DNA from 4 places in the Sedimentibacter sp. genome. Region 1 is predicted to be linked to each of the others. Evidence: riboswitches for the same ligand, from Rfam matches in the RefSeq annotation. Region 1 holds a riboswitch; each other region holds the start of a gene.
The links. Region 1 has a riboswitch for cyclic di-GMP ahead of AAGU76_RS17065 (InlB B-repeat-containing protein). Riboswitches for the same ligand answer to the same signal wherever they lie in the genome.

Region 1 (8,261 bases):
CTGCAATCAGTAATATTGCACAAATAAAAATTATTAACTTTTTATGCTTGATTTGTTTTAAATTTAGTTTTGTCATGTTATCCAATCCGATTTTTAAATTTCGTTGATCAATCATAAGCTATGAGTTTAAAATTCTTCAATATATCAATTATATAACAACAACCGAAAATTACAATGGGAAAATATTTCTTCAATTAAGCAAAAATTATGGAAAGTTCAAGCTGTTAATTATAAAATATCTATGGTATAATATTTATCATTTATAGTTTGGAGGAATTCAAATGAACAAATATAAAAGAGCAAGCAATTTAAAAAGGGCAATTTGTCTGGTGCTGGCCTTTGGTATGATAATTACGACATTTATGAGCATGCTTATATATTTCTTCTAGAAAGGAACATTATGAAAAAAATAGTTGATGAACTGAACAAGCAGGAATTGGCACATCCTTTGGAAGAGCAGCCATTGTATCACAAGAACTGTGCCGAGATACTGCTGATGGCTGCAAATGAGAAGTACAACCTTGGACTTGACGACAGATTTTTTAAAGCTGTATGTCCGTATGGCGGTGGCCTTCAAACTGAAAAAACATGCGGAGCTCTGTTAGGCGCTTTGGCTGCATTGGGACTCATGTATACAGAAGAAAGACCTACAACAAATGACAGAATGAAGGAAAAATCAAAACTTCTGGTTGCAGAATTTGAAAAGGAATTCGGGTCTTTGGACTGCACATGCATAAAGGCCATTCACAGAAGCGAAACTGAAGGCTGCGCTCCTGTGAAAATCAGAGCAGCACAGGTGTTTGAAAAAGTTGTCAATGAATGATCAAAAAGGTGTAAAATGGAATACTTTGACTATTTGAAAGAAACAGTTGGCGTTGAGCTCAACAATCAGCAGAAGGCGGCGGCTTCCTTTGACAGGGGAAATGCCCTGGTTCTTTCAACTGCAGGATCAGGTAAGACTACCGTAACTATTGCGCGTGCCGGAAAACTGTTGTATGAGAACAGATGCGGCGGAAAGGTTCTTACAATAACTTTTTCCAAAATGGCCGCCAATGACATGAAAAACAGATTCTTATCTTATTTTGGCAGCGTATATAAATCTAAAACTGAATTTTCTACCATCCATGCCTTTTCTTATAAGATTGTAAGAAGTTTTTACAAGAGAAAAGGCATTGATTTTGATTTGCTTACAAACAATTATCACATACTTGGTGAAATTCTCAAGTCTTATTACTCCACGTCATTCTTCAGCTATGTCAGCGATGAAGAAATCGAAAATCTTTCTTCTTCAATAGGTTTTGTGAACAACATGATGATAAATCCGGCTGAGTACAGGGAACACGGAATTGAAATTAAGGGATTTGACAAACTTTATGAAGCGTATGCAGCATATAAGTCTCAAAACAGGCTCATCGATTTCGACGACATGCTTTCATATACATATAAAATTATCTCAGGGTCCGATTATTACAAAGAGTACATAAAAAGTTCCTATGAGTATATTCAGGTTGATGAAATGCAGGATACATCAAAAATACAGCATGAGATAATCAAACTCATAACCGGCGGCAATCTCTTTATGGTCGGTGATGATGACCAGGCTATTTATTCGTTCAGAGGAAGCTATCCGGATTTTATGCTTGAGTTTAAAGACATATATAGAGATGGAAAGATTTTTCACCTTGACAACAATTACAGGTCTGACAGGAATATCGTGGAGGGTGCCAGAAATTTCATCGAACGGAACAAAAAAAGATATGCGAAGTCTATAAAAACTGAAAATCCCAGAGAAAGTGAAATTAACATAATAAAGGTAAACAGCAGAGCTGAACAGGCTAAACTCATAACAGACGAGCTTGCCAAAGCAGGAAAGCGCACGGTGGGTATATTGTACCGCTACAACATGTCTGCCATGATTCTGGCTAACAACCTAAATGAAAACCACATCAGTTTCTATATCAAGGAAGATAAGACCAAGTTTTTCAGCAACCCTGTACTTTACGACATGGTTTCGTTTTTAAAACTGGCGCTTAATCCAAGGGACAGGGATGCTTTTTCAAGGATTTATTACAAAAGCTACACCTACTTCAACAAGAGTATGTGCAAAATTGTAATGGACAGTCCCAGGGAAGACCTGACGGTGTTTGATATCCTGGATAACTACAGGTATTTCGACCATTACGTATATGACAAAATCCATAGGTTTAAGATGGACATAAATTATCTGAACAAGCTTAGGCCGAAAGATGCCATCAGATTCATAAAAATGGAGATGGAGTATATAAACTATCTTGAAAGAATGCAGGAAGAAGGAAGGAATAATCTTTCAAATTCTGTACACATCCTTGAAATTCTTGAGGAAATAGGCTCCTATTGCAGCAACCTAAAGGAATTTATAGATAAGATCAACAGTCTCCAGGATGTTATAAAGACAGCTTCAGAAAATACTGATGCCAGTGTTACGCTGACAACAATCCATAGCGCAAAAGGTCTTGAATATGACTGCGTATACATGATTGACAACATTGAAGGAGAGTTTCTGTCAGATAGAAGGAATATGCCGGATGAACAGTACCATAAGATGATAGAAGAGGAAAGAAGGATTTTTTATGTGGGTATGACCAGGGCGAAAAAGGTTTTAAACATAATTATACCCGGTAAGCCATCGCTTTTTGTGAATGAACTTATACAATCAAACAAGAAAAATGTCATTTAAAAGCGCCTTTGAAAAAAGTTTTGCAAAGTTAAATATTTTCTGATTTAATTTTTATTGAAAAATATCATAAAAAAATGTATAATGTAACATAATGTAAGTTGGAATTTTATGGGGGACGCTGGTATGAAACTTTACATTAATACGTTAGGAGAATTTGATATAAAATCAGACGGTCAATCCGTACTCAGGGAATCTAGCCGGACATACAGGATTTACAAGCTGTTCGAGTACTTTCTTACCTTCAGGAACAAAAAGCTGCTGCCGGATACAATAATTGATAATTTGCTGTCGGAAAGTGAGTCGGATGATCCTAAGAACATGCTTCGAACCCAGATATTCAGACTGAGGAAGATAATCAAGTCGCTGCTTCCAGAAGATGTGGACGACAGCAATTTCATCAACATAAATTTTACCAACGGCTACTATTGTCTTGAAATTGGAGAGAACACAATTATAGATATAGACGAATTTGAAAGACTCATTCGTCAGGGAGATGCCGACAGGAATACTGATGTCAGAAGCGCCATAGAATTTTATGAAGAAGCCATAAGCTTATATAAAGGTTTGTATCTGTCAGACAACGCCTATGAGGTTTGGCTGGTTCCCACAAGAAATTATTATCAAAGGCTGTATTTGAAAACATTGTACAAGCTTTTTGACCTCTTGAGGGGAATCGATGAGAATGAAAGAATCATAATGCTCTGTGAAAAGGCGCTGCTGATAGAACCTTTTGAAGAAGAGATACACATAAGTATGATGGAAGCCATGCTCAGGATCGGACAGAGCAAGGCTGCCATGAATCATTATGAATATGCGGCTAATCTTATCGAAAAGGAAATGGATGCGAAGCCTTCCTCCAGGTTTACCGAACTGAATAAAAAGATTCAAAACAGTACGCACAGAAACAGCGATCTTGATATTTCAAACATAAAGATGCAACTGGAAGAAGACACTTCAGATGGAGCATTATTCTGCAACTTTGAATATTTTAAATTCCTTTTTAACCTTCAAAAAAGGAAATCTCTCAGAAACAACGAATATGATTATTTGTGCATAATCAATTACAGCAGCAAGGGGTATATGTTGGATGCAAAAGAAGTAAGCAAGCTTTCACGTGAATGGACATCATTGCTGCAGAAAACCCTGAGGAAGGGCGATGTCTTTACGTTCTGGAACAGCAGCCAGATATTGATAATGCTTCATGAGGTGAAAGGTGACGGAATAAAAGTCATTGAAAACCGAATATTCTCAAACCTGAAGAATTATCAAATGTTGCATGACAATGAAATCAGTATGATATTTCAGCCTCTCGTGTCGGAAAACACATTGCTTTAGACTAAGAACAGCCAAAATTAAGGGCTGTTTTTTATATGTCTGTAATTCATTTGTAATTGAAATGAAATTGAAATTACACCAGTAAATAATAGATATGTAATTTCGCAAAATTATAATGATATCAAGAACAGTAAATTACAAATTAACATAATAAACGACATAATTTGGGAGGGAGCAATGAATAAGAATATTTTTACCAAGGTTATCTGCCTGGTTACAGCATTTATAATGAGCATACCCGCATTGCCGGCATATATGGCGAATGCGGCAGAAACATACGGCAATGTCTATATGCAAAACATTTCATCTACAAATGGACAAACCGTACTTCAGGCATTTTGGGAGAAGGATGGAAATCTTCAGGCCGTATTTACGGCTCTGCAAACAAAAGACATTGTATCAATCACTTATATTGACAGTGATGAACATGCGACAACAGTAACCGGTTCAGCTATCAATGTAATGAATGTTTCAACTTTGACGGTGGGAAATGAAACAATTGAAGCACCGGCTAAGAACCACAAATTTATTACTGCTGATTTTGAAAATACCGAATATGACAGCGGCTTTAAAATATTGATAGATGTGAGCAGCGGAAACGGCCATGAATTCAGCAAGGAAAAAGGAAACAGCGGAAATAATAATAACATACAAAAAGCTGCCTATACAGTTGAGCACTATAGACAGGATGAAGAAACATACAAGCTGTATGAAACAGAAGAGTTAGAGGGTGAAGTGAATCAGACAGTTACCGCAACGGCTAAGGATTACGATGAGTATACATGCGATTTAAGCATTGAAGGTACCGCAGCCAGCGGAGAAGTAAATGAAGACGGATCACTGGTACTTAAGCTTTACTATAGAATGAATTATTCAGATGAAATCGGCGAAGATGAAGAAGATCCAAAAACTGGAACTGGTACTGATGAAGGTGCTGGAGGTTCTAATAACGGCAATGGCGGCCAGGGAAACACCAATCCTGAAAACACCAACCCAGCGGCCGGCGGTTCAAGCAGTGATGATTCTGACAACAGCGACCCGGGAACCGGAGATTCAAGTACAGGCAGCAGCGGACAAGATAACAGCTCAAGCGGCGGTGAAGACAGTTCAAACGAAGATGAACACAGCGGCGATGAAGATGATGAAAACAGCGGCAACGATGATTCAGTAACTGGCGGTACAGGAACGGACTTAGCTGATGGTGAGACCAATACTGATGAAGGTGAGACCGGTACTAACGATGGTGAGACCAATACTAATGATGATGATACAGAAAGTAATGACAGAAATGGCAGCGGCGGCGGTGGGATAACCATTGAAGATTCAGCAGTGCCTCTTGCAAGCTTGGAGAAATCAGATCACTTTGCATATGTGATAGGCTATCCTGAAGGTGATGTGAGACCGTTGAACAGAATAACAAGAGAAGAAGTGGCAATGATATTCTACAGACTTCTTACAGATGAAAGCAGAAGCAGCTTGCTAAGCGACGGGAATACTTTCAGCGATATGGCAGGACATGAATGGTCAAACCGCGCAATATCTACCTTGAGCAATGCCGGCATAATCAAAGGCTATCCAGATGGTACCTTTAAACCTTCAAATTCAATTACGAGAGCAGAATTTGCAACAATTGCAGCTAAATTCGACAGCCTTGACTTAAGCAGTGAAAGCATGATGACTGATATATTTGGTCACTGGGCTGAAAAATTCATAACGTCAGCAGAGATAAAGGGATGGGTCAAAGGGTATCCGGACTCAACGTTTAAGCCTGAACAGCTCATAACAAGAGCAGAAGCCATGACGCTTATCAACAACGTTCTTGGAAGAAAGGTTCCTAAAGAAAACATATATCCGGAAGCAATGTTTTGGCAGGATATTACTGAAGAAGACTGGTATTTTGAAAATGTAATGGAAGCAACTAACAGCCATGATTATTTATATGAAGAAGACGGCGACGAGCTTTGGACAGGTATGAAAGCAAACAAGGTATGGCCGTAGCGTTTAAAACCAACTATTTAGAATAATAGTTGGTTTTTTTTACCTCGTATGAATAATATAAGCAGTAAATAAATAAAATATCTCTGTGATGTTAATATTTGTGAAATATTGTTTACCACGACTTTTTCAGGGTATAAATTAATAAAGTACTCAAACTACAACTTAATATTTGGCAAACTTATTGAAAAATAAGGACGCAAAGCTAAGAAGTCTAAAGTATTAATGCTATGACGGTTCGGCTGCAAAATAATTTGAAATTATTTTGCAGCCTTTTCGTTTATAAACAGGTAAAAAGTGTTGATAAAGAACTAATGGAAAATGCTACTAGGCTAAAATCAACTATAGTCGAATTATGAAGGAGGGGAAAATGAATTACAATAGTACCTAGTACTCAGCACAAAATTTATGTAAATTATTCGGAAAGGAGGAAAGAGTATGAAAAAAAATTATTTTAAAAAATTAATAAGTGCAGTAATTGCCTTGTTGATGATTTTTCCTGCAACGCCGGGCTATATGGCAGGTGCACAGGAAATTGAAGCAGACGCTGATGAGATGATAATTTCGCCAGATTTTGAATCCGGCTTTTCATCTGAAAGCACAACGCCAGCAGCAATTACTTATAATGTTTTGTATAATGACAATACCGGATTTGATATTCCGGAACTAGCTGAGGGTCCATACCATGAAGGAGAAGAAGTAACTGTAGTTGAAAACACGTTTGTCAACGAAGGTTACAGCTTCAGCGGATGGAATAGTTCCCCGGATGGAGAAGGAGATGGCTATGAACCAGGCGATATATTGATTATGCCTGATCATGATGTGACTCTATTTGCTCAATGGGAAGCCGAAAGCATACTTATGGCACCTCTGATGCTGCCGTCTTTTGTAAGTACATCTCTTGAATTCTCAAAAGATGCTGATACTGATGTTTTAATGACCACAGGATATTCCACGAATGGTCAGACAGAAGTCAGAAAGCTTTGGGTACATAATGACATCATATATGTTGCAACAATAGGTTACCTGAAGGATATAACGCGGATTGAGTTTAACGGAGTGGATGTAGGTGCCTTCAACGTTTACAGCGCATCAGACAGAAGCGTGCCTCTGGTAATCGATTCAGTACCTTACTATGTTGATGGATTGGATCCGCCTACCAAGAGAGACAATTCCTATTGGATAGTTGTAGGATTCAGCCTGAGTTCGGACATTACATTCACAAGTCCGTTTACGCTCAGCATAATTACTGAAGCAACCGGAGGACATGGCATTGATTCTGTGCCTGTCAGCATTCTTAACGGATATATGATTAATTACTATATTGACGGTACTGAAACAAGGGTGCCGGACATATCACCAAATCCTGACATGGAAACATCTTTTTTAACAGGATGGGTTGATCTTCCGCCGCATCCGACGTCGGCCAACTATACAGTTAAAGCAGGTCAGCCAACACAGATTTATTTGACCGGCAAGGATGACTATATCAATATTTACTATGTTCCGAAAGCATTTGTGCTTACTGTAAAGCATGTTTATGACGGAACCGAAGATGTTGATTTAAGAACTGCAACAAATGTCCCATACGATGGAAGTGTTAATGAAAGCAAGATAGATAAAACTGGATTTTCTTTCAGCAACGTAACAACATCACCTGATCTGACTGATGAAAATATTTCTGGTGGAAATGTGACCGGAAAAATGCCGTTATCTGCTGTTACGATAACATTCTATTACACAAGGAACAGCAACAACCTGACAGTGAAACATGTGTATGACGGAACAGAGGATACAACGATTACAACAACAGTATCGACACCATACAATGCTGCAGTAAGCAAGAGCAAGGTTGACAAGGCGGGCTTCACGTTCTCGGAAATAACAACAGAGCCGGACTTGCTGAATGAAAACATAACAGCAGGAACGGTTACAGGCAATATGCCCAATGCGTCAGTGATTATCACCTTCACATACACGAGAGACAGCAACAACCTGACAGTGAAACATGTGTATGACGGAACAGAGGATACAACGATTACAACAACAGTATCGACACCATACGATGCTGCAATAAGCAAGAGCAAGGTTGACAAGACAGGATTCACGTTCTCGGGAATAACAACAGAACCGGACCTGCTGAATGAAAACATAACAGCAGGAACGGTTACAGGCAATATGCCCAATGCGTCAGTGATTATCACCTTCACATACA
Region 2 (8,261 bases), on a different contig from region 1:
GGAGCTGTTTATTCACCTGCCATAACAGACTTCATATTCATGGTTAAAAACACAAGCAAGATGTTCATAACAGGACCAAACGTAATTGAAACGGTTACAGGTGAAAAAGTGTCTGCAGAAAACCTGGGCGGTGCCATGACACACAACAGCATAAGCGGAGTTGCCCACTTTGTCGATGAATCCGAGGAACAATGCATCAGCAACTTAAAGAGGCTTTTAAGCTTTCTTCCTCAAAACAACCTTGAAACAACGCCGGCACTTATATGCGAAGATGATCTGAACAGGGTTGATGAAAGCCTGAACACTATAGTTCCGGAAAATCCAAACAAGGCATATGACATGAAGGAAGTTGTATACTCATTGTCAGACAACGGTGAGTTCATGGAATACCAGCCGTACTACGCAATGAATGTGGTTACGGGTTTCATGAGACTTAACGGAAGAAGTGTAGGCGTCATAGCAAGCCAGCCGAAAGTTCTGGCAGGATGTCTTGACATAAACGCTTCAGACAAGGCAGCAAGGTTCATAAGAACCTGTGATGCATTCAACATACCGCTTCTTACGATAATGGACGTTCCAGGATTTTTGCCGGGAACACATCAGGAATACGGCGGAATCATAAGACACGGGGCAAAAATGCTCTACGCTTATTCAGAAGCTACTGTTCCGAAGGTCACAGTGATTACCAGAAAGGCTTACGGTGGTTCGTACATAGCCATGTGCAACAAGGAACTGGGAGCTGATATGGTTCTTGCATGGCCAACGGCTGAAATAGCTGTAATGGGACCTGAAGGTGCAGCCAACATCATATTCAAGAATGAAATAGCCGAGGCTGAAGACCAGGGCGCAAAACGAGGTGAAAAAATACAGGAATACAGAAACACTGTTGCAAATCCGTTTACGGCGGCAGCCAGAGGTTACGTTGACCAGGTAATAGAACCATCACAGACAAGAAAAAGAATAATAAGCGCTTTTGACATGCTGTCAGGCAAAAGGGAACAGAGGCCTGTGAAAAAACACGGCAACATTCCTCTGTAGGAGGCACTATGAACAATTTGAACGATAATACAAAGAAAAATAGCAATGAATCTGAAGCAGAGGGTTTTGGCCATGCAGCTGATGATGAGGCAGCGGCTGTAATAGCAGGAGCAATTGCCTTCATGGATGAGGAAGGAGAGATAGTAGCAGCCGTAACTGCTGCCTTATCTGTTATCCTTGGAACATCCTCAGACTCTTTTGTAGTCAGAAACATAAAGAGAACGCCTGAAATGGATCCCATCTGGGCTTTAGCAGGCAGAATGAAGCTAATGAGATAACGGAGGAATGAAATGAGAAAATTCAATATAACAGTAAACGGAAAATCATACGCGGTTGAAGTAGAGGAAGTGGGAGCAGGTCTTGGTAACTTTACATACGCTCCGGTACAAAACGCACCGGCAAAGCAGCCGCAGCCTTCTGTACCGAAGACTGCAGCATCAGTTCCGCAGACACCTGCTCCCGCGCCGAAGGTTTTGGACGAAGCAGTTTCAGGAGAGAAAATCACTGCACCAATGCCAGGTACCGTACTTGATATAAGGGTAAGTGAAGGTCAGACTGTGAAGGCAGGAGACATACTTCTCATTCTGGAGGCAATGAAAATGGAAAATGAGATAGTTTCTCCAGTTGACGGCGTGGTGAAGAAAATCCACACTTTTGGGTCAGCCACCGTCAGCACCGGGGATGCTCTGGCGACAATAGGCTAAATAATTAAATTTTCTTAACTCTTCTTTATGAAAGAAGAGTTTTTTTTTGTCTAATATTGTGCTAAAATGTAGAAACATATATCTGGACAGTATGCATATGGAGAAGGAACATATCCTTCCGATGAAATTCGAAACAAGGGGATCTAAGATGATAAGCAATGAAGATATTATTAGGCTGCAGCTGGTTAACGGTTTGGGGAGGAAGACTATCAGCAAAATCCTGAAATTCATGGAGGCAAAGAAGGCTAATCTCAAAAACTTTTCTGATGTCGAAAAATTCATAAAAGACATGGGAATCAAGAAAGTCAAAATTGATCTTGAAAAGATTGAAAGCGAAGCTGCGGCTATCCTGGATTGCTGCAGGAAATCAAATATAAAAATCATAAGCATCTATGACGGGGAATATCCCAGGAAGCTTCATCAAATCGAGGATAAGCCTCTTATATTGTATGCAGACGGAAATCTTGATCTTCTTAACAATGAATGCAATATTGCAATAGTAGGCACAAGGACTCCCAGCCAGGAAGGGTATGAAATTAGCTCTATATTTGCGGAAAAACTCACTGAGGGAAGGTGCTGCATTGTCAGCGGATTTGCCTCAGGCTGCGACGAATCGGCTCACAACGGCTGCCTGGCGGCTAAGGGACAGACCATTGCCGTAATACCTTCAGGGCATCTTTATTCGATGAAGAATAACAAGAGTCTGTACAACATGATTATATTAAACGGGGGAGCCATAATATCAGAACTTCCTCCGAACGCAAAATCGGAAAAGAACGCCTTTGTAAACAGAAACCAAATCATTGCTGCTCTTTCGGAAGGAATCATAGTAATAGAAGGCGGGCTTAAAGGCGGAACATCAAACACAGTGAAGTTCGCCAACGCATACAACAAGCCTGTGGCATACACGGCAAATGTCACTTCATGCATTGGACAAACTTCAATTTTCAACAATAACATTGAAGTCATCGACAGCTTCGACAAGCTTAAAAATTTTAAAAATAAATCTTGTAAAATTATGCTTGACAAAGCATGTTCTCAGTAGTATAATAAATTTTGTTGTTGAGTAAACAACCGACGCGCGGATGTGGCGGAATTGGCAGACGCACTAGACTTAGGATCTAGCGCAATAGCGTGGGGGTTCGAGTCCCTTCATCCGCACCAAATTAGAGGCGAAAGCCGGAAAAATCTCGTCTACGGACGAGGTTTTTTTTATTATTTTGTTGACAAAGACTGGCAGCAGTGATATTATTAGGTTAATTAAATAGGCAAAATTTTCTAAAGAAAATGGCGCAAAGCTATAGGGTCTAACCCATGAAAATGGTATGACAGCCAGTTGCTGTACTTATGTACATTACAATGAACTTCGGCTTCGCTATTTGCGAAGCTTTTTTTATTCGGCAGGAGGACAAGCATATGAAACTACTGAAGAAAACAATGTTTATAATGTTAATAACGATGATATTTGCTTCCTCGTCGTTCTGTTTCGGAGCAGACGGCATATTCAAAAGCGCCAAATCGGAAATTGACGCATCAAATGTATCGGAAGGGTATGTCAGAGTAAAATACTTAAACCCGACGACAAAAAAACTTAAGGTAATAATTGAAAAGGGAATGGGCAAGTACACCTACGACTTAAATGGGACAGGTTCCTACGATACGTATCCGCTTCAGATGGGGGACGGAAAGTACAAGATAAGGGTGTTTGAAAATATAAGCGGCAGCAAGTATGCAGTTAAACAGACCGTAACGGTTGATGTTAATCTGAAGAACAAGAATTCACCTTTTTTGGTATCCAGCCAGCTTGTGAATTTCACCAGGGAGTCGGCTGTTGCCAAGAAGGCCGAGGAGCTTACAAAAGACTGCACCACAGATTTTGATAAGCTTGATGTTATTTATGATTACATAATAACCAATATAAAGTATGACAGCGAGAAGGCTCTGACGGTAAAAAGCGGCTATTTGCCAAAAGTGGATGATATATTGAGCTCAAACAAGGGTATATGTTTTGACTACGCCTCATTGATGGCATCCATGCTTCGCTCCCAGGGGATACCTGCAAAACTTGTGACAGGATATTCGTCAAACTTAAGCGCGTACCATGCGTGGAATGAAGTGTATACGGATGAGACCGGGTGGATAGTGCTTAATGAAATGTATTTTGACGGAAACCAGTGGAAGCTAATGGACAGCACGGTGGCTTCAACCGCGAAGCAATCCAACAGCCAGAGACTTATGGAATACACAAATAAGCTTATAGACGGCAAGTATTACACAAAACAATATGAATATTAAAAAAAGAGCCTGGCAGATTACTCTGCCGGGCTCTTACTTGTTTAACAGCTTTTGCATCAAGTCGGGATCCATTGAGTGGATCACTGCGTTCTCTTTGGTTATCAATCCGTTTCTGTAAAGTTCCATTATGCTTGTATCCATTGATTTCATTCCGGCGCCTTCTGATGAATATATGACGCTGTTGAGCTGGTGCACCTTTGATTCCCGTATAAGATTGGAAACCGCATTGGTGGCGAGCATAACCTCAAAGGCTGCAGCCCTTCCGCACGCAGGGGAAGGTATGAGATGCTGAGAAATAACAGCCTGAAGCTGCATGGAAAGCTGGATTCTTACCTGCTGCTGTTGATTTGACGGAAAGACGTCTATGATTCTGTCTATGGTGTTTGCTGCTCCTGTGGTATGAAGGGTGGAAAGCACCAGGTGTCCGGTCTCTGCAGCGGTCAATGCTATTTCAATGGTTTCAAGGTCACGCATTTCACCTATGAGCATTACGTCGGGAGCCTGTCTTAGAGACGAGCGCAGGGATGAAATGTAACTTTTTGAATCCGTCGATATTTCCCGCTGGCTAACAATTGATCTTTTGTGCTTGTGGATGTATTCTATGGGGTCTTCAAATGTCATTATATGGCAGTTGCGCTCTGTGTTGATCTTGTCTATTATGCACGCAAGAGTTGTTGATTTGCCGCTGCCTGCAGGTCCGGTTATGAGCACAAGCCCTTTCGTCTTTTTATACAGGTCCATTACCATATCAGGAATTCCAAGCTTAACGGGGTCAGGAAGCTCAAACAGTACCACCCTTATGACTGCTGCAAAAGAATTCCGTTGTTTGTAGGCGCTTACTCTGAACCTTCCAAGTTTCGGAAGTGAGAATGAAAAGTCAACATCCCCGTCGGTTGAGAGAACGTCCAGGCTTTCCTGATTGGCTATTTTGAAAATGTCGTAGATAATACCGTATGTATCATCTGAAGAAAGAGGTGCGCTGTCGTGGGAGATGATGTCACCCATTATTTTGAAGGAAAGAGGTCTTCCGGCTATGATAAATATGTCGGAGGCCTTCTTTTCTATTGCTGTCTGAAATATATCCATTGTTTTCATTGCTTATCTATTCCTTCCCATAAGTCGTAGTTTTCTTCCTCATAAACAGGCAGTTCTATGTTTGCTAAATTCCAAGATTCAATTTCGTATGACGGTTTACCGGAGGTATCGTACAAGGCGTTGAGAGTAACACATATCTTCTGGTTCCTGCCGCCGGATGATTCGTAATATATGCGGAAAACACCTTCTTCGAAGCTGCAGTCTACATTTTTCATTGCAAAGAGACTTAGAGACAAATTGTCATAGTATGATTCCCTGCTGTTTGATCCTTTTGCAGCTGAATTCATGGCTGTCCAAATGTCTGAAAGCTGTTCCTCTGCTCCGGCGGCGGTTAAATAGTAGTCGGATGTCATCTTTTCCGCTTTTCTGGCAAGCTTTAGGTCCGAATGGGCGGTTGTGAAGGAAAGTGTGGCGAAAATCGTAAGACTTAACACAACGAAAATTGTTATTATTAAGGTTCCGCCCATACCGACGGATACTCTTGATGTTCTTTGAGTTTTGCTTTCCATCACTGCCTCCCGTTCCCGAAGATCGGATAGAATTTCTTTGTCTCAACAGAAAATACCGTTTCATCGGGTTTTCCGATAAAGGGGTAAGGTCTTGACTTTTGCACTGTTATTGTAATGGCTAACATGGAGCCTTCAATGTCTTCATTTTCTTCAATGACCTCAGTTACCATCTGATACTCGTCTTCATCTTCGCTGCAGGGATTCCATTCCTTGTCGAAGTACCTTATGTATTGACGTGATTTACCGATTTCATGAATCAGTGAATAATTTTTGGACAAAAATTCATAAGCTCCTTCAGTGCTTAATGAAGCTCTAATCATTTCAGAATCGGTCTGAACCATGTTTCCTGCAATTGTTATGTCGTTTGCCTTAACCTGGGTGAAGTTTGCATAGGCAAAGCACGTGAGCATGATTACTCCGGCAACCGCAAAAATCAAAATGGACAATATGATTTCAACCAATGAAACTTCAAGGTTGATGGACAATTTGTTTTTCATTGTTTCACCTCATTGATTTGAGTACAGGTTCAAAACCAGTTCGGAACTTCCGTGGCTGGTTTCTGCAGTGAATCTGTACAAATTGCGGCTGATTTTTTCTATTTCAAAATTTTGCACATCTACGATGCGCAGACCGTCCTCGGCACTGAATGAGCTGCCCTGGTCTGTAAACATCTCGTAAATTGCATTGTCATAATAGTAGATCCATGTTTCGTAGATTTCGTCATCGTATGTTTCCTTGATAACTACAGCATTTCTGCCTTCAAAATTCCTTATTTCAACAGCATTCTTCCTGTCAGACTGCCTTACCTTGTTGGCTAAGTACGACAAGGATACTCTTGTCTCGTAGTTCGATGTCCTGTCATCGTTTATTTTCGTGTAAATGTTTTTGCCAAGCAAGATTATCATTACAGACATTATTACAATGATGAGAAACAAAAGCATAATAAATATGAACTGAAATGAAAACTGCTTGGATAAATTTCGGTTATTCATGTTAATCCTTTCATGGTTGCTTATTGAAAACTTCTATTTCTGGCATTACGTTTGAAGCAAAAACACTGTAGCTTACAACGTACTTGTCTGAATCCACCAAAAGCCCGTAGTTTTCTTTCAGGTATTCAATGTCAGGAGGGTAAAAACCTTCTATGGCATAGCACAAAACAGCACTTCTTCTTACGGCATCAGTGACAACCCGGTGCATTTCTTCGTCCTTGCCTTTTTGGGTGTTTTCCACAGCTACGTACATAAATGATGATAAAAGCAGCACAAGAGTGATGCTCAAAGTTTTAAAACCTGGTTTCTTCATGGTGTATTCCTTCCTATCCTATGGAAGACATTATGTTCATCAAAGGAAGCATGACTGATATCAGTATAAAACCTATTATAATGCAGAGAATTCCCACAAGCACGGGTTCAATGAGCGCTACGAAATTGCTGATGGACTGATCAGACTCGTTTTCGTATATGTTTGTCAGTTTTTTCATGACAACATCAGTTTCTCCCGTACGCTGTCCCATGTGGAGCATCTGTATGTGAAGTCCGGAGAAAAGTGACATTCTGGATATTGCTTCAACCAGATCATCACCGGAATCAATGGAACTTTTCAGGCTTTCAATTTTGCTCCTGAGCACGGGTTCCTGAATTATATCAAGCAGCATGTCGGTTGAAGAATCGATGTTCATACCGCTTGACATCAACAAAGACATGCAGGATGAAAACCTGTAGGCCGTTATTTTTTTCATTATGGATCTTGCGGGAGGAAAGCTTTCCAGAAACTTTCCGGCAGCTGCTTTTCCGTTTTGTGTTCTTGTAAAAAGGAATAAAACTGCTATAAGCGTCAGCGCTGCAATTATTACAGCCATTGAAATTCTGCCTGCAGTTATTCCGGTTGAAAATGACATGAGTGCTGAAGACTCTCCGGGCAGATCCCCTCCCAGTTCGCGGACCATGCTTTCAAATATTGGAAAGATTCTGGTTACCAGAAGTATAATTACAAATGACATCATAACAAAAAGCATTGCCGGATAGAAAATAGAGTTTCTGATCTTGGCTTTGATGAAATCTTCTCTGTCGTAGTATTCAGACAATGATGTCATAACATCCTCAAGCCTTCCTGTAACGCTTCCAATCTGGCTCATGTTTATTATATAAGAAGGAAAGAAACCTGAATTCTCCATGGCCTTATATAAAGGGACCTTGTATGAGAGTTCGTCTTTCAAGGCCTTAAGAGCTTCCTTCACATTACCTTCACCTATGTCGGTGTACATCCATTCAATTCCGTCTGATATGAGCATTCCTGATTTAAGCATCATGGAAATCTGCATGCAGAAGTATGACAGTTCAGACGAATTTAATTGTTTTTTTGCTGCAACTTTCAAAATAGCACCCCCTGGCCTTATACGGCTCTTTCAATTAATTATAGTATAAGAATATTCGAAACTCAACAAAATAATATACTTATTTGCATTATTCCACAAATTTCGCGAGTATTATTCTTTCATATATATAATATAATAATCTTGTTGGCCTGAAATGAAAAAAGTTAAAATAGGGGATTGACAAAGAGTTATAAGTAAGCTAAAATAATAAAGCACTTCGGATTTAGACGCTTTACAAAAGCT
Region 3 (8,261 bases), on a different contig from region 1:
CCTAGTGGGCGGAGGAATAGTATTTGTAAGTGTAGCCACAGGTTTTGCGGCAGCTACAATCAATCCGTTTACCATAGGAATAGCAAGCAGTATTGCAGGTATTCCGCTTATTTCACAAAAGCTTACCCTTTTCAGGATAGCGGCATTTGTTCTGTTTATGGCGCTGTCCATATCCTATGTCATGTGGTATGCAGCAAGGATACGTAAGGACCCTGCAAAAAGCTACGTATATGGTGAAAAGCAACATGAATACAAGGGTGTTTTAAGCCGTGAAGAGGTTATGAAACTGCCGTTCACACTGCAGCAAAAGATTACATTGCTTGGATTTGGGGCTTTAATAGTTATAATTGCCTATACGGTTGGAGTGCTGGGCTTTTATCTTCAGGAACTTTCGGCACTTTTCATAATATGGATGATTGCAACAGGTTTGTTAAATAAAATGAGTTCAAAAGAAATAGCGGAAGCTTTCGTTGAATCTTCATCAACTGCCATTTACGGTGTATTATTGATAGGGCTTTCCCGTTCTATTGAAGTAATTATGTCTCAAGCAAATGTAATAGACACGGCTGTATTGTATCTTTCAAATATAATACAGAATTTGCCACACAGCGTATCCGCAATCGGAATGCTGGTTGTTCAGAACCTGATAAACTTCTTCATACCTTCAGGTTCAGGTCAGGCTGTTGTCATGATGCCGATCATGGCTCCTCTTTCCGACCTGATTGGTGTCAGCCGTGAAGTTGCAGTTACCGCATACCAATTTGGAGACGGATTTTCAAATATGTTCTGGCCTACAGCAGTTGCTGTGGAATGTGGGATAATGGGAGTAGGCATGGACAAGTGGTATAAGTTTATAACGCCTTTGTTTGTTATGATGTTTACTCTTCAAGCTATACTCATAGTAATTGCGGTCATGATGGGTATTTAAAAGACTTTATTGACACATGACAGCATATAAACCCCCGACAGCAAAGCTGAAGGGGGTGTGTGCTGTACATTAATAAGGTTGGTATAGCAATTGATCATGCAGAAATTGCGAAAGCTGTAGTGATTCTGGTGGTTAATTTACTGATTTCATCATATTGTTCAGTTCGTCAGCCAGGCTTACAATTTCCTGTACGGCAGATGATACTTCTTCCATTGCAGCTGTTTGCTGTTCAGTAGTCTGCAGCGTTTCATGTGAGTGATCAGTTGTTGAATTTACTGATTTTTTAATCTGCGCAGTTAATTCTAAAATATTATCTGCTGTTTCCTTTGACTTATCGGACAGGATCTTGATCTCATCTGCGACAACTGCAAAGCCTCTTCCGGCAGTACCTGCATGGGCAGCTTCTATTGAAGCATTGAAACCGAGAAGTTTTGTGTTCATGGCAATTTGAGAAATGAACTTCAATACGTCGTTTATCTCTTCTGTTACCTTTCCAACCTGTGTAATTTCATTGTTGAGCGCTTGCTGCTGCTGGGAGATTATCTGTGCAGATGCAGCCAACTCCTGAAATGCAGACGCAATATCCATAAATTTGCTGGAGAGTTTTTTTGCAACAACTTCCAGCTTGATTCTTGCGTAACCGTTTTCAACAAGCGTGTTGACAACGATAAAAAGCACTTCGGCTGCAGCGTTGATGTTGTCCATGTCTGTGACTGTAATCTGATTTACAGCATTTACAAGTCCTGCCTCATCAACGCCGATTTCCTGTGCAATTTTGCGGTATAATTCTTCTTTTGGAGTGTCAGACAAAATTTGTCCGCCCAGTACGGTGCCCAAAAGTTCATTGTTAATGATGACAGGAGCAGCAAAGTCAATCAACCCTGCGTGACATGGTCCCACAAAGGGTCTGCCTGAGCTGGCGGCTTTCTGTCCCATGCGGTTATGGGAGTTTGCGCATCTGCTGTCTCCGATGGAAGATCCGTGCACGTATCCTTCACAGAATCGTGTGTAGGAACTTGGTTTTGTAATGGGATTTCCATCCCTGTCAACTGTTACGCTTGCACAATTCATGCCTATGGCAAAATTGTCCTGAAATTTCTGCAATAAGCTTATGTCAACTATGTCGCTTATTTCTAATACACTCATGTCAATGCTTCCGTCTTGTTTAACTTTAATCATCAGCTCTATTCCTTTCGAATGATCTAACAAAATTTTAATTAGCCTGAGCATATTTTATATGGTGAGAATATAAAAAATAGCTCTGCCTGGGGTGTATCCAAACAGAGCTTATACATTTCAGTATTCGCAATATTGGTAACCCGGCTGCCCTGGAATTGACTTTAGGCCCGTGGCTTTGCGTCCTCAGCTTTCACTGAGTTTGCCTTTATCACATGCTAATTAATTGTAACTATAATTATATTTAATATTGTAATGTTTGTCAATCTAAATAAATAACTAAATTTTTTATTAAATTTAAAATTTAAGTGGAAGCATTAAGTCTTTATCGGTACTGTTAGCCCATAAGATTTGGAACAGTTAAGCATCTTTGATAGTCTTGTTAAAAGTCTTCGTCACTGATAACTTCGATTCCGTGTTCTCTTAAAAGTTTAGTTGTAATGCCTTGACCTTTTACAAGCTTTCGGCTGAAAGTGCCGTCATAGACGAATTTGCTGCCGCAGGAAGGACTTTTTTCCTTTAGGATCGCTTTTTTTATGTTGTGCTTTTCTGCCAGTTCAAGCACCTTACGAGCACCTTCCATAAAGTTTTCCGTCATGTCCTCGCCGTGGTCGTTTATGATCCTGCTTCTGCTGATTTCACATGGATGTCTTGGAACTGAAAGTTTTCCTTCTATTTCAGGGCAAGCCATTATTGCTCTTCCATCATCAACAAGCTTTTTAACATTTTGGGAAAGGCTTGATTTGCCGTCATAACGGCATTTTTCGCCGCACAGACACGCGCTTACGATGTATTCGATATTATTTTCCATATTTACTCCTCATCTGTTTATTTGATGTTGACGAAATCTATGGCAGCTGCATCGTATGCCATATCTACTATAGTTGTGTTCGTGTACCTGTAATCCCCGAAAAGATCAATGTCTTCTCCCACCGTGTTGTCCTGATTCACGGTTCTGACAATGGGGCGCATGTTGTTATCCGCATAATTTTTTATTACTACACCTATCATTCCGTTACTTAGCTTCACAAAAGTACCAACCGGAAAAGCAACTATGTTTTTTAGAAAAACACGAAGAATGTCATAATTAAAGTGTGAATCAGCACAACCCATCAGGTACTCCATAACCTCATTGGGAAAGCATGTTTTTCTGTAGGACCTGTCTGATGACAGCGCGTGATAAACGTCGCATATAGACAGTATTTTACTGTAAAAAGGGATGTCGTCCTGATATATGCCGTTGGGATAACCGGAACCGTCTTCCTTTTCATGATGGCACATTATTGCCTCAAGTATTTCTTCGGAAACAAGACCTTTCAGCATACGAACACCATTGGAAGGATGCATTTTAATGATGTCAAATTCCTCGGGAGTAAGTTTTCCTGGTTTGTTGATAATTTCCAGTGGAATGAGTGTCTTTCCTATGTCATGGAGGAAACCTGCCATTCCCAAATCATGCAGGCTATTTCGGTCAAGTCCCATGGCAATTCCGGTAGATATGCTTAAGTTGGCAACACTGAGGCAGTGTTGATACGTGTATTCGTCATGGTGTTTGAAATCGATTATGTCAGTTGTCAGTTCCTTTTTATAGGATATGTCTGCTATCAATTCGTCTACAACTTCAGAGATTCCTAGAATTGATGATTGCGAAACATGCCCCTTGTTTCTGTACAATCCTGAAAAAAGCTCCCGCACTTCATTCAGGGCCTTTGCCTCCAGTCTGGCATCTATCTCAGGTTCAAATTCAAGGTCTGAGAAGGCATTATTCTTTATGAATGCACCTTCTATTCCGTAATCATAAATTTTTTTTATGTAATGGTCGTTCAGTATTTGTCCCTTGGCAAGAAGCACCATGTTGAAATCATAGTTGTCGTATATGTTCTTGGATAAAATCATGCCTGGTCTAAGTTTGTTTTTAGTTATAAACATAATTTGCTCCTGAATTTAGTGTTTACATTGTAACATATTCCAGGAAAACATTAAACCGTTTTTTCCAAAATATTCATAAATCATCACAACAGAAAACCCGCTGAAACGTGTCCAGTTCAACGACAAAGCAACTTCTGAACGGGTCATTCTGAGGACGTAGTCCGAAGAATCTCATCATTTCTGCATTAGGAGATCCTTTGCCAGTGCTCAGGATGACATATTCGGGGTTTGTCAATAGTCTGAACCCGCCGGTGACGGGTTTTTGTATTGTTCACATTATAGCTTTGGCCAGTTTTTTAACCAGATCTGTGCCAAATTTATAGTCGTTGACCATGTAGTCTATAGTCTTGTCTTCAAGATTCGCCCTTGATTTGACAATGCTTACTGCAGTCTCAACGGAAATGTCTTTTTGCTTTTCCAGGTATTCATCAATGAATACCATTGGATCGGATGTTCGCATGAAAACATTGCTGTCGCACCTAGCCCGGTCCCAGAAATTATCGTAGGAGCCTATTCTCAGCTCAAAGTGCAGATGGGGTCCTGTGGCTGCACCTGTGCTGCCAGAATAGCCTATGAGGTCTCCGGCAGAGACAAGGTCTCCTTCAGTTACTGACAGGTTTGAAAGGTGGGCGTATAGGGTGCCGAAGTTTCCATGGTCCAGGGCTGCGTAATAACCGTATCCGCCTTCGTTGTATCTGACAGCCTTAACAGTGCCTTCTGCGGCCGCATATACGGGAGTGTTGACTTCTGCGCTGAAATCCACTCCGTTGTGCCACCAGTACGTTGTACCACCTACGGTTACGTTTCTGAGGCCGTAGGGGCTGGTTACGCTTAAGCTGCTCAATGGAAGGTGATCTAATTTAATCATTGCGCTCACCGCTATTTTGCTGTTGGGTTGTTTTTGATTTTTTACCAGCGGTATTTTCCTTGGTTTCCATATATCTGTCCACAGCCTTGTCAATCTGTGTTTTGGCATATGCTTCAATACCATTGAAGGTTGCCTGAACTATCTTTTCAATGCATTTTTTGGTAAAAACTATCTTTAAAGGCGACGGAACCATGTTGTACAGGGTATCCACAACCCAAGAGAATTTCTGGCCTCCTGCCTTGCTGACGTCCTTATACATTTCTTCAGCTTCGGCAATATATTGTATGGATCTGTTCAGGATCTTTTCATTGGTTTTCAAGTATGCCGCCAGGGCTCCGAAAATGACGGTCAATACAGGAACTGCCAACTCAATGAGTTTTTCAAAGTCCATATTATCACTTCCCAAAATGGTTTATAGTATTATATTCATAAACTCATATTTGGTTATTGGTACAGCCATTGATCCATCAGCCAGCAATAAGAGATTCAAGAACAACAAAGGCTGCCTTAGGGCAGCCCTTAAATCAATAAAATATTTAACTTGTTTTTATTTTCATTCCTATTGTAGATTTGAGGACACCTGCAAGCCCGTTTCCGTCATAGTCGTAAGCCATGTCTGTAATTGTTATGTCCATGTAGCTTTTGTCGTACAACAGGTCAATATCATCGCCTACGGTACCGTCCTCGTTTATTATCCTTATTACAGGTCTCATTATATTTTCGGGATTGTTTTTGACTACAACGGCAATATTCTTGTCGCTCAGTCTCACAAATGTTCCTATGGGGTACGCTACTATTACCTTCAGAAAATTTGTTAATATGTCATAATCAAAATGTGTATCGACACAACCCATTACATATTCAACTACCTCGCTGGGAAAGGCTGATATCCTGTAAGACCTGTCTGAAGTAAGCGCATCGTACACATCGCAAACCGCCAGGATTTTGGCATACAGATGAATGTTTTTTCCGCTTAAGCCGTGAGGGTAACCTGTTCCGTCCAGCTTTTCATGGTGGCTTTGAATTCCTGACAGTACGCTGAAAGAAACAATGTTTCTGAGCTGATTAACCGCATTCGTGGGGTGGGACTTCATGAGAGCAAATTCTTCTTCAGTCAGCTTTCCCGGTTTATTTAAGATTTCCAGCGGCACTGTCATTTTTCCTATGTCGTGAAGAAGACCGGCCATTCCAAGCTCATGCAGCATGTGTTCAGTAAGACCCATGGATATTCCCGTTGAAATGCTTAAGATCGCCACATTCAGGCAGTGCTGATAGGTATTGCTGTCAAAGTTTTTGAAATCCATTATGTTGTATGTGAGATCTTCCTTGTAAAACAGCTCGTTAACCAGGTCGCTTACAACAGAAGAAAGCTGCCGTATTTCAGATGTGTTTATTTTGCCTGAGCTCACTTTGAATTCGTTGTAAACATCCTTTATTCTTCTTAAGGACTTGGATTTCAATACTTCGTCGATGCAGGAATCAGGTTTTATGTCCTCAAAAGCATCGCTTTCTATGTATGCACCGTCAATTTCATGGTAGATCATTCTATCGATGAAGGTATTGTTCAAAACCTGTCCTCTTGTAAGGAGCAGGGTATTGAAGTTGCTGTTGTTATATAAAAAAATGTCTTTTGCTAATATCATACCCGGTTTCAGATACTTGCTTGTGATGAATAACATTAGATGCTCCGATAGATTTTATTTTATATCAATTCAGTAGTATATCATAAAGTTCTTAGTATATCTATAGTTTTTTAAATTTTACATACAATAAGGAGAATTGTTGCGGTGAGTTTGTAATTGCAAATCAAGAATCATAACTTTTAAATATTCACAGTGTAATAAATTTAAAAATATTGATCTATAGAACTTTGTTTAAAACTGTCCGAAAGCTTAAATTATTGTCAAAACAGATTAAAATTATTTAATAAAGATTGAAAAACAGAAGATTTGTTCTCCAATATTTCAAGTTATCCACACCTGTGGACAAAATTGTTAACAACTCACCGATATGAAAAATCTAAGCGTAACTTTTGTCAAGTACTATTTCGAAGCTTTTCAAAAAAACTTTTCGTTGAAATTTCAATGTATTTAATTTTGAAACTTTTCACAACTTATCCACTACTGTGGACAAGTTTGTTAGTTTATATGGAAGAATATTTATTAATAGATCAAATTGATTGGAAATTGACATTATTCGACATTCAAAATGTTAAAAATACTATATAATATAAATGTTCCGGTATTGATTTGTTGTAAGCATTAGTAAAAGCATAAATGCACAAGAGCACCGTACAATAAATTGTTGGGGATATTCGGGGGAATATGGTAATTGAAATTTAATTTGTTGAAGACAAAGTTTTTACAAATATAGCCGTTTACAAATCGATACGGATAACTGAAAGAGCCTGTTGACAATAGGTTCTTTTATGTTTAAGAAAGTGATGACGTGCAGAAAGACGCAACCAAGGCTGCGTCTTTCTGTTATAATTCGGAGGTAAGTTATGCTTATCTATAATTCTGGTTCAATCAATCCATAATTTTCATCTTTTCTTTTGTAAACAACATTTACTTCCTCAGTATCTGCGTTTAAGAAAACGAAAAAGTTATGTTTGAGCAGATCCATCTGCAGTATTGCTTCTTCTATGTTCATAGGCTTTATGGCAAAGCGCTTAGTTTTTACGACTTTAAATTCATCTTCCTCCTCATCATCAAGAGGTTCTATATTTTCAAATTTTATTGATTCGTTTAAATGTTTTTTGTCCTGAAGTTTTGTTTTAAATTTTCTGATTTGCTGCTCCAATGATTCAACTGCTTCATCAAGAGCGTTATACATGTCATCCGAGAATTCTTCCACACGGATTATTCTGCCATTGAAAGGAATAGTCACCTCAACTTTTTGGATTTTCTTTTCGATGCTTAATACTACTTTTGCTTCAATATCCTGCTGGAAAAACTTATCCAGGCGGGTTATTTTTTTGATTGCTGCCTCCCTTAATGCATCTGTTAGCTGTATGTTTTTGCCATATATAGATATCTTCATGCGGTCAGCCCCTTTCAAGTTATTTATTATTAATATACTTAGATATTACCCATTTATGAAACAAATAAACACTTTAAGCAAAATATTTAGAAAGTGCAGGAAAACAGAAGCATTGCCTGACAAAGAAAACAAAAAAAAGATGCTCCCGCATCTTGTTTATGTCATATTCTATTCAACGTTATAAGCTGCTTGTTTTGATTTTGCCGAATATACCATTTTTTTGAAGTTTGAGGCATATTCAAAAACTGCAATGTACTTATCCACATAGGTCACTATCCATGCTTCCTTGGACTTTGGAGCTCCGAATGGAAACATGTG
Region 4 (8,261 bases), on a different contig from region 1:
GCCATGGCAGCAACAGCACCAAGAGTTATACCGATGACAGTCCCGACAGTGACAGAACCAAGTCCCACCAACAGTACGTTCCTGGAGCCGTACATTATGCGGCTTAAGATGTCCCTGCCGAAGTTGTCCGTTCCCAGAACGTGGGCTGAGCCGAAATCAGGCTTCAAAAAACGCTGGGATATATTCATTTGGTTTGGCTCAAAGGGCATGGCTACAAAAGAAAGAGCCCATGTGGCAAGCACCAGCAATATAAATATTGTTCCCACGGTAATGCTTAAATTCTTCTTCATTGTTCTCCTCGCTGAAAGGATTTTATCCTGGGGTTAATCAACATTATAAGCACGTCCACTGCCAGTGTTATTAAAATGACAGCAGTGGTGATGAACATCACAAGACCCTGCAGCAGGACAATGTCCCTGTGTTCCACGGCTGTAAGCACCAGCCTGCCTATGCCGGGCAGAGAAAAAATTGTTTCAACAACCACTGTCCCTCCCGCAAGCTTTGCAAACTGCATTCCTATCAATGTAAGCGGCGCAACGAGGGCTCCCCTCAATGCGTACTTCATGTATATCCTTATTGAACTCAGCCCTTTGATTTTTGCCATATCCATGTAGTCCTGCTTCAGGGAATCAAGCATGGAACTTCTCACTATTCGAAGCAGTGTTCCCGTCTCACCTATGGCAAGAACAACCGAAGGCAGTGTGATGCTCTTAATGTAAGGGGCAAATCCATCACTGAATGGAACATAGCCGGATATTGGAAAGAGCTTGAGCCTAAGACCTAATAAAACAATAAAAACCATTCCTATCCAAAAGGAAGGAATGGCTGTTCCAAGCTGCATGATGCTTCTTGAAAAATAATCTATGGCGGTGTGTTTGTAGATTGAAGAAAGCATTCCAAACACAAATGCCGCAGCGACCGCCAGAATCATGGCAAACACCGCAATGGAAAGTGTCACAGGCAAACTGCCTGCAATAAGCTTAGTGACGGATTCACCGTATACGTAGGATTTTCCCATGTCAAGATGCAGAAGGTCGTTAAGCCATCCGAGATACTGCTCATGCAGCGGCCTGTCAAGGCCCATGGCTGCATGAAGGTCCTCAACCGATTCAGCCGTAGCATCTGCTCCTAAAATCAGCTGCGCCGGATCTCCCGGAATTATCATCAAAACAGAAAATGTGATTATGGACACAACCAGAATAACTGCAATGGAGCTTTCAACCCTGTTCAACACATATCTTAACATAAAAATCACCCCGTATGTTACTCTGTGAAGCTTACCCCTCTGAAATCATAAACATCTATCGGGAATATTTCCATTCCTTCAACATTTTTCTGAAGAGCCAGCATTGTTCTAGGCGTCTGCAGATATACGGCAGGAAGCTGTTCAGCCAGAATAACCTGTATTTCCTTGTATATTTCTTTTCTCTTGTTTTCGTCAAGCTCCTTCATGGCATCTGCAAGAAGCTGGTCTACTTCGCCTGTCTTGAGGCTTATATAATCGTTGCTGTCAGATTTATATCTGGCCAAAAACGCATATGAATCAAGTCTGCCTGTGTGACCCACAACAGTCATATCAAATTTCTTTGCTCCGTAAACGTCGCTGAGCCACGTTCCCCATTCAACCAGCTCGATTTTAACATTGATTCCTATTTTAGAAAGCTGGTCTGCAATCACCTGGCCTGCGTCAACATGCAGCTGATAGTTTTTTGGTAGAGTCAGTGTAATGTCAAATCCGTTCTCATATCCTGCTTCCTTCAGAAGTTCCTTTGCCTTTTCAGGATTGTACGGGGTCAGGTCATTTGTATCATAGTAATCAGGCGATGTGGGCGGAAGATGTGAGCCTATCTTGTCTCCGTATCCGAACATTGACGCTTCTATTACCTCGTCCTTGTTGATTGCCATTGCCATTGCCTGCCTTACCTTCTGGTTGGACAGTATTTCGTTGTCGGTGTTCAATGACATTATCTGCACTGCGTTCATTGGCTGTGAAATAATCTGGTACTCTGCATTTCCTTCAATCAATGTAACCTGGTCGCCTGTCAGCGGAATTATGTCCAGATCACCTACCTGAAAACTTGCCATCATGGTTGTAGCATCAGGTATCAGAACAAATTTAACCGTTTCCAGGGACGGAGCTTCTCCGTAATACTTTTCGTTTCTCTCAAGAATCAGATTTTGCTGCGGCGTCCATTCCTTCAGTTTGAATGCACCTGTTCCTACGGGAGCGGTCTTAAGGCTGTCGGCTGCTTCTTCGGGAACAACTGCCGTCCATGGATATGCAAATCTCTTCAAAAGTTCAACATCCAAAGTTTCAGTTGTAAATTTTATGTTAAGATTGTCTATTGCTTCTATTTTCACTATGTTTGCATAGTCTTTTGCTTTAGGGCTCTCAGCATCCTTAAGCCGGTTGAATGAAAACTCAACATCCTTTGCAGTCATCTGCCTGCCGTTGTGGAAGTATACATCATCTCTCAAAACAAATGAAATTTCCATTCCATCTTCGGAAATTGTCCATTCCTTTGCGAGTCTCGGGATTATTTGCCAATCCGAAGTTACTCCTACCAATGTATCATATATGTTGTTTGTTACCGAAAATGTGGAAGCTGCAGCGGTTCTTTGAGGGTCAAGGCCTTCCGGTTCAGTGGTGTAGCCCATGGTAAGACTTGTTTTGACAGGTTTTTCCGCCTGCTGGTTTGAATTGTTTTGTTGATTGGAGCATGATGTCATGACGAAAAGCATGGCTGCTGCCAATATAATAGAAATGATCTTTTTCATCTTCTGTTTCCTTTCAGTTAATAAAATTTTTTTCAAATATCTTTTACTGAAAATCGAATAAAGTCCTTTGTTTTCAATCCTTAAAATCAAATCGTGAGTATCTGTCAAAAATCAGGAAAACGAATCTTTATTCAATTAAAAATAAATACATTTATGTTTAACACACTTTCATTGAAATGTCAATAGATTGCTACAATTTAACAGCTCTGTCCGCAGCCGACAAAAAAAGAATGTACGGTTTTTGAATTGAGCCGTACATTCTTTATATGAAAACTAAGACATATCATATTTATTTCAGAAATTTCAAAAATTATTCATTAAAATATTTTTGCAGATTTTTCCTTAAGCTTGAACCTTCCTACCATTTCCTTCAGCATTTGCGCCTGTCCCGACAGCTCCTGGCTGGCTGCCGCGCTTTCTTCCGAAGTGGCTGAGTTTGCCTGCACAACCTGCGACACCTGCATCACACCAACATTAATCTGCTCAAGTCCTGCTGCCTGCTCATGGGATGCATTGGCTATCTCTCCTACAAGATTTGCCATTTTTTCAACTTCCCTAACAATTAAGTCCAGCGAATTTGCAGTGTCTTTTGCAATCTTTGTGCCGTCTTCGGATTTCTTCATTGAGTTTTCTATGAGTGCCGTAGTTTCATTGGCTGCTTGTGCAGAACGGGCAGCCAGATTTCTTACTTCCTCAGCAACAACAGCAAAGCCTTTGCCGTGCTGTCCGGCCCGTGCAGCCTCAACGGCAGCATTCAGTGCAAGTATGTTTGTCTGGAACGCAATGTCGTCGATAACCTTGATGATTTTTGAAATGTCACCAGAAGACTGGTTTATGTCCTCCATCGCTCTGAGCATTTCCTTCATTTGTCTGTTGCCCTGTTCTGCTCCGTCCTTTGCATTGACTGCCAGCTCGTTTGCCTGGCTTGCATTTTGAGCATTTAGGCTCGTCTGTGCAGATATTTCCTCCAAAGAAGCAGTAAGCTCTTCGATGCTGCTTGCCTGTTCCGTGGCTCCCTGAGAAAGAGCGATGCTGGCTGCTGATATTTGGTTCGCACCGGCAGCAACCTGTTCGGAGGCATTTTTCAGATTCATCAGAACTTCATTGTTCTGATCTATCATGTCTTTCATGGCTTTGCCCAGCAGATCGTTTTCAGACCTAGCTTCGACTTGTACCGTCATGTCCCCTGACGCCATTATTTCAGCTGCTTTTGCCTGATTTCGTGTATTCTCTATCATTCTCTTGAAAGATTCCATAAGCATGCCTATTTCATCATGGTTGTTTGATTCTATTTCCAAATTTACGTTTCCAAGAGCCAGCTCATCAGACACTTCAACAAGCTTTGTGACAGGTCTTACAATGCTCATGGTAATTTTGAGACTTGTGATGACACTCAGAACCAATGATGCAACTATAATGATAATCAGTATCAGGGTTGTTCCGTCATATACCTTGTCAGCATTCTGCTTTTCTGCCTCTGCGCTGTCCTGATTAAACTTCACAAGTTCAAGCAATAAATTTGAAGCATCGTCAAAAGCCGCCTGTCCTTCACTTTCTGACAACGCCATTGCTTCTTCTGTCTTCATCTGTCTGCTGAGTGATATGATTTTCTCGTTTACTTTCAAATATCTGTTCCATTCATTCTCAACCTTCTCGATTATTGCACTGTCTGTTTCATTGCTTATAACCGTGTGGTAAAGCTCAATGAATCTTTGTATGTCGTTGTTCAGCTTATCCATATTCTTTTCATGTTCATTCATCTCTTCAGCCGTAGTTGACAATACATGCTGCAGCTCCTGAATTCTATAGTCGGAAGTCGACGTATTGATGGAATGTGCGTAATCAACGCTCGGAAGGCTGTTTTCTGCCATAATCACGGTGCTGTTATTGATTTTGCCAAGGGAAAATATTGAAAATATTCCTATACCGGCAAGGATTAAAGTTAGAACACCGAAACCTAATAAAAGTCTTTTTTTGATTGTTAGTTTCATTTTAATTCTCCTCCTTATTTTTGTTCAATTTAAGCTGAACAGCCGGCCCCCCTTGCTTGTTGCATCTTAAATCAAAACTATATAAAAAGCAGGCAATGTAAATTGCCTGCCAAAAAACGCTTCTCAGCTTTATATCAATGGCAACCTGACAATCATGGCATATGCTTTAGACTCATGGCTTTGCGTCTCCGCCTTTCGGCGGATTTGCTATTATCGTTGTTTTTATTATAATTAAAATATTTATATATATAATATAATTGCCATTAACAATTGTCAAGAATATTATTGCATTTTTGTAATAATAAAAAGTCAGGTATAACATTAATTTAAAAATAAATAAAGCATTTCCGAAATACGGAAATGCCTTTGATTATAACTGCTGGTACCTATGCTTTAGTGGTTGTTACTTTCAGTTTGAACCTTCCTACCATCTCCTTGAGCATCTGTGCCTGTTCCGTCAGTTCCTGGCTGGCTGCCGCACTTTCTTCAGAGGTGGCCGAGTTTGCCTGCACAACCTGCGACACCTGCATCACACCAACATTAATCTGCTCAAGTCCTGCTGCCTGCTCATTTGATGCGATGGCTATATCGCTTATAAGATTTGCTGCCTTTTCAACCTCATCGACTATTTTATTAAGGGCGGCTGCAGTGTTTTTAGCAATCTTGGTTCCGTCTTCAGACTTCCTTATTGAACTCTCGATCATGTCAGTGGTTTCCTTGGCTGCGTTTGCTGAACGGGCTGCCAGGTTGCGCACCTCATCTGCAACAACTGCAAAGCCTTTGCCGTGCTGTCCGGCCCTTGCTGCCTCAACAGCGGCGTTGAGTGCAAGTATGTTTGTCTGGGACGCTATGTCATCGATAACCTTGATAATTTTGGAAATTTCAGCAGAAGAACTGCTTATTTCGTCCATGGCCTTCAGCATTTCATTCATGAGATCATTTCCTCTGATTGCTCCGTTTTTTGCCTCTGCAGCAATCTTGTTAGCCTTATCTGCATTTTGGGCATTTAACTCCGTTTGTGAAGATATTTCCTCAAGGGAAGCTGTCAGTTCCTCTATGGAGCTTGCCTGTTCTGTAGCTCCCTGAGACAGGGCGATGCTTCCTTCTGAAATCTGTATGGCTCCTGAAGCCACCTGTTCGGCAGCAACGCTTATGCTTGAAAGCACTTCGTTGTTCTTGTCAATCATTTCCGCCATGGCCTTTCCAAGCATGTCCCCTTCAGACCTTGCTTCGATTTCAACGTCCAGTCTTCCTTCTGCCATTTTTTTTGCAACCATTGCCTGCGTCCGTATGTTTTCGATCATTCTTGCAAAGGCAGCCATCAGTCTTCCCAATTCATCTTTCTTGTCTGTGCTGACTTCCACATTTACATTTCCTGCAGCAAGCTCATCTGCAATTTCAACCATCTGATTTACGGGCCCGACTATGCTCCTGGTTATGGCAAGACTCAGCAGAATGCTTGCGGCAATTGCAGCTGCCATGGCAACAAGCATGATGACTACTGCCGAAGAATAAGTGTTGTCTGAAGCCTTGCTTTCCTGCTGCGCAATATTCTGGTTGTATTCAACAAGCTTGCCTAATGCCTTGGAAAGGTTGTCGCTGAAAAGCTTAAGTTCATCGTTTGACATGTTTACTGCCTCTTCGCTTCTACCGGTTCTGCTCATGGATATCATTTTTTCACTGGCTACGGTATAGCTGTTCCATCTGGTTTCTATCTCATTGATAAGCTTGAGATTCTCTTCATCTGTTGCCAGTTCCTTGTATGATGATATGTATTCTCTTACATTCTTATCAAGCTGGTTCATATTTTCTTCCAGCGAATCCTTTTCAGCAGGGTCCTGAGAAATGGCATGATTTACCTGGTTGATTCTGTAATCCGACTGTGCTGTGTTTATAGAATGGGCATAATTGATGCTTGGTATGCAGTTGTCCTTAAGAACAGAAATGCTGTTATTGATTTTGTTCAGTGCAAATATGGAAAACAAACCTATCAATGTAAGCAGCACCGTTATAGCTGCAAATCCGTACAGCAGTCTTTTCCTTATGGTCATTTCCTTTGTGAACTTGAAATCCTTGAACTTAATCTTCTTGATTTTAGGTTTCTTGATTTCAAGCTTCTTGATTTCTAGTTGTTTTAAATTGACCTTCTTCATTTTTAGCTTCATTCTTTCCCCCTGTAAAATAATTATGATATTTCAGCCTTTAAATTCTAACCCTGCAGGGAATATTGCAATAACATTGTAGTTGATTCAGTTTTCGTGCCGAATCAACCTGTCCTATGTCCACATCGATACTGAAATCGTTATCTTCACAAGGCTGTCATTCAATTAATTTCTTTCCCGAACAATGGATATTAATATCTGGTACATTAAGTATAAAGCTGCTATCATCGTCAGAATATTTCATAATATATATCGAAACTTTTTCAAAATAAATTACGTTTTTATTGATTTAATTTGCAATTTGACTTCATTTTCTATGGAAATTTCATCCTGAAACCATAGAAATCATCCATGTTAACGTTGTAAAAAAATCCATTGCATGATATTATATAAATTGTCAGTCATTAGGGGGTGGAATTATGAACAGTAACAGAAAAAAATTAAAAGAAATGCAGCAAAAAAGCTGGTGGAACTACGCACTTCTTGCTGCCGGAATTTTTGTGTTCACTCAAGGGTCTTCAATACTGGCGAGAAGCCCTGAATATGCTGTGCCGGCTGTGTTTTTCAGCTTATTTATGCACTCGTCCGCTTTAAGTGGACTGAGCAAAAAATTTTTCAAGGCAGAACCTTCAAAAGCGGTAACCACAGCTATGCTGGCAGCTTTGATTGTACTGGCGGCTGTGAGCTACTTGAAAGAAATCAGCCTGCTCCTCATTTTAATACTTAACGTCGCAGCTGCAATTTTATATCTTGCCATTGCAGCGCTGCAAAACGGGTTGAACAGGCAATAAAGGAGAATACTAATGATCAAAAGATTTATCTCATACTACAAACCTGTCAGGGGAATTTTCATAACGGACATGGTATGCGCATTTGTTGTGGCTGTATGCGACTTGTTCTACCCCATGATAACAAGAAACATAATTAACATTTATGTTCCCAATCAGCAGTTTCAGCTCATGATAACTTGGCTGGTGGTGCTTGGCTTCATATACCTGCTGAAGGTTGGACTTAACTACTACATAACATACTACGGCCACATAATGGGAGTCATCATGCAGGCTGACATGAGGAAAGACATATTCGAGCACATGCAGGACCTTCCCTTCGTATTTTTCGACGAAAACAAAACAGGAACACTCACTTCAAGGATAATCAACGACCTTATGGAAGTATCGGAACTTGCTCACCACGGGCCTGAAGACTTGTTCATTTCTGCAATTATGCTGGTGGGTTCCTTTGCAATGCTGGCAATGATAAACCTTCCTCTGTCCCTCATAGTATTTTCGGTTGTGCCGTTTTTGATATTCATCGCCATGAAGCTGAGAAT

Region 2: linked by a shared signal. The riboswitch ahead of AAGU76_RS06650 (transglutaminase-like domain-containing protein) and the one ahead of AAGU76_RS17065 (InlB B-repeat-containing protein) in region 1 are both predicted to bind cyclic di-GMP.
Region 3: linked by a shared signal. The riboswitch ahead of AAGU76_RS16055 (PocR ligand-binding domain-containing protein) and the one ahead of AAGU76_RS17065 (InlB B-repeat-containing protein) in region 1 are both predicted to bind cyclic di-GMP.
Region 4: linked by a shared signal. The riboswitch ahead of AAGU76_RS10385 (methyl-accepting chemotaxis protein) and the one ahead of AAGU76_RS17065 (InlB B-repeat-containing protein) in region 1 are both predicted to bind cyclic di-GMP.

Annotation. Positions count from the first base shown of each region.
Region 1 covers NZ_JBCFAS010000005.1:114,832-123,092, reverse strand. Annotated here, with positions in the region: gene AAGU76_RS17090 (hypothetical protein) at 1-76, opposite strand, end outside; gene AAGU76_RS17085 (C-GCAxxG-C-C family (seleno)protein) at 401-823, shown strand; gene AAGU76_RS17080 (ATP-dependent helicase) at 839-2,716, shown strand; gene AAGU76_RS17075 (bacterial transcriptional activator domain-containing protein) at 2,840-4,051, shown strand; gene AAGU76_RS17070 (S-layer homology domain-containing protein) at 4,229-6,049, shown strand; cyclic di-GMP riboswitch class I at 6,211-6,296, shown strand; partial or broken gene AAGU76_RS17065 (InlB B-repeat-containing protein) at 6,485-8,261, shown strand, end outside.
Region 2 covers NZ_JBCFAS010000002.1:293-8,553, reverse strand. Annotated here, with positions in the region: gene AAGU76_RS06675 (carboxyl transferase domain-containing protein) at 1-1,038, shown strand, start outside; gene AAGU76_RS06670 (hypothetical protein) at 1,047-1,316, shown strand; gene AAGU76_RS06665 (biotin/lipoyl-containing protein) at 1,329-1,742, shown strand; gene AAGU76_RS06660 (DNA-processing protein DprA) at 1,891-2,787, shown strand; tRNA gene AAGU76_RS06655 (tRNA-Leu) at 2,824-2,906, shown strand; cyclic di-GMP riboswitch class I at 3,000-3,086, shown strand; gene AAGU76_RS06650 (transglutaminase-like domain-containing protein) at 3,159-4,037, shown strand; gene AAGU76_RS06645 (PilT/PilU family type 4a pilus ATPase) at 4,071-5,132, opposite strand; gene AAGU76_RS06640 (hypothetical protein) at 5,129-5,641, opposite strand; gene AAGU76_RS06635 (hypothetical protein) at 5,641-6,138, opposite strand; gene AAGU76_RS06630 (DUF4860 domain-containing protein) at 6,148-6,633, opposite strand; gene AAGU76_RS06625 (hypothetical protein) at 6,644-6,946, opposite strand; gene AAGU76_RS06620 (type II secretion system F family protein) at 6,960-8,018, opposite strand.
Region 3 covers NZ_JBCFAS010000004.1:240,924-249,184, forward strand. Annotated here, with positions in the region: gene AAGU76_RS16050 (TIGR00366 family protein) at 1-928, shown strand, start outside; gene AAGU76_RS16055 (PocR ligand-binding domain-containing protein) at 1,061-2,107, opposite strand; cyclic di-GMP riboswitch class I at 2,239-2,321, opposite strand; gene AAGU76_RS16060 (DUF523 domain-containing protein) at 2,487-2,915, opposite strand; gene AAGU76_RS16065 (HD-GYP domain-containing protein) at 2,933-4,033, opposite strand; gene AAGU76_RS16070 (M23 family metallopeptidase) at 4,305-4,901, opposite strand; gene AAGU76_RS16075 (hypothetical protein) at 4,894-5,292, opposite strand; gene AAGU76_RS16080 (HD-GYP domain-containing protein) at 5,438-6,580, opposite strand; gene raiA (ribosome-associated translation inhibitor RaiA) at 7,413-7,943, opposite strand; gene AAGU76_RS16090 (HD domain-containing protein) at 8,112-8,261, opposite strand, start outside.
Region 4 covers NZ_JBCFAS010000002.1:847,183-855,443, forward strand. Annotated here, with positions in the region: gene AAGU76_RS10370 (ABC transporter permease) at 1-290, opposite strand, end outside; gene AAGU76_RS10375 (ABC transporter permease) at 287-1,246, opposite strand; gene AAGU76_RS10380 (ABC transporter substrate-binding protein) at 1,264-2,778, opposite strand; gene AAGU76_RS10385 (methyl-accepting chemotaxis protein) at 3,096-4,769, opposite strand; cyclic di-GMP riboswitch class I at 4,906-4,988, opposite strand; gene AAGU76_RS10390 (methyl-accepting chemotaxis protein) at 5,156-6,934, opposite strand; gene AAGU76_RS10395 (hypothetical protein) at 7,351-7,722, shown strand; gene AAGU76_RS10400 (ABC transporter ATP-binding protein) at 7,735-8,261, shown strand, end outside.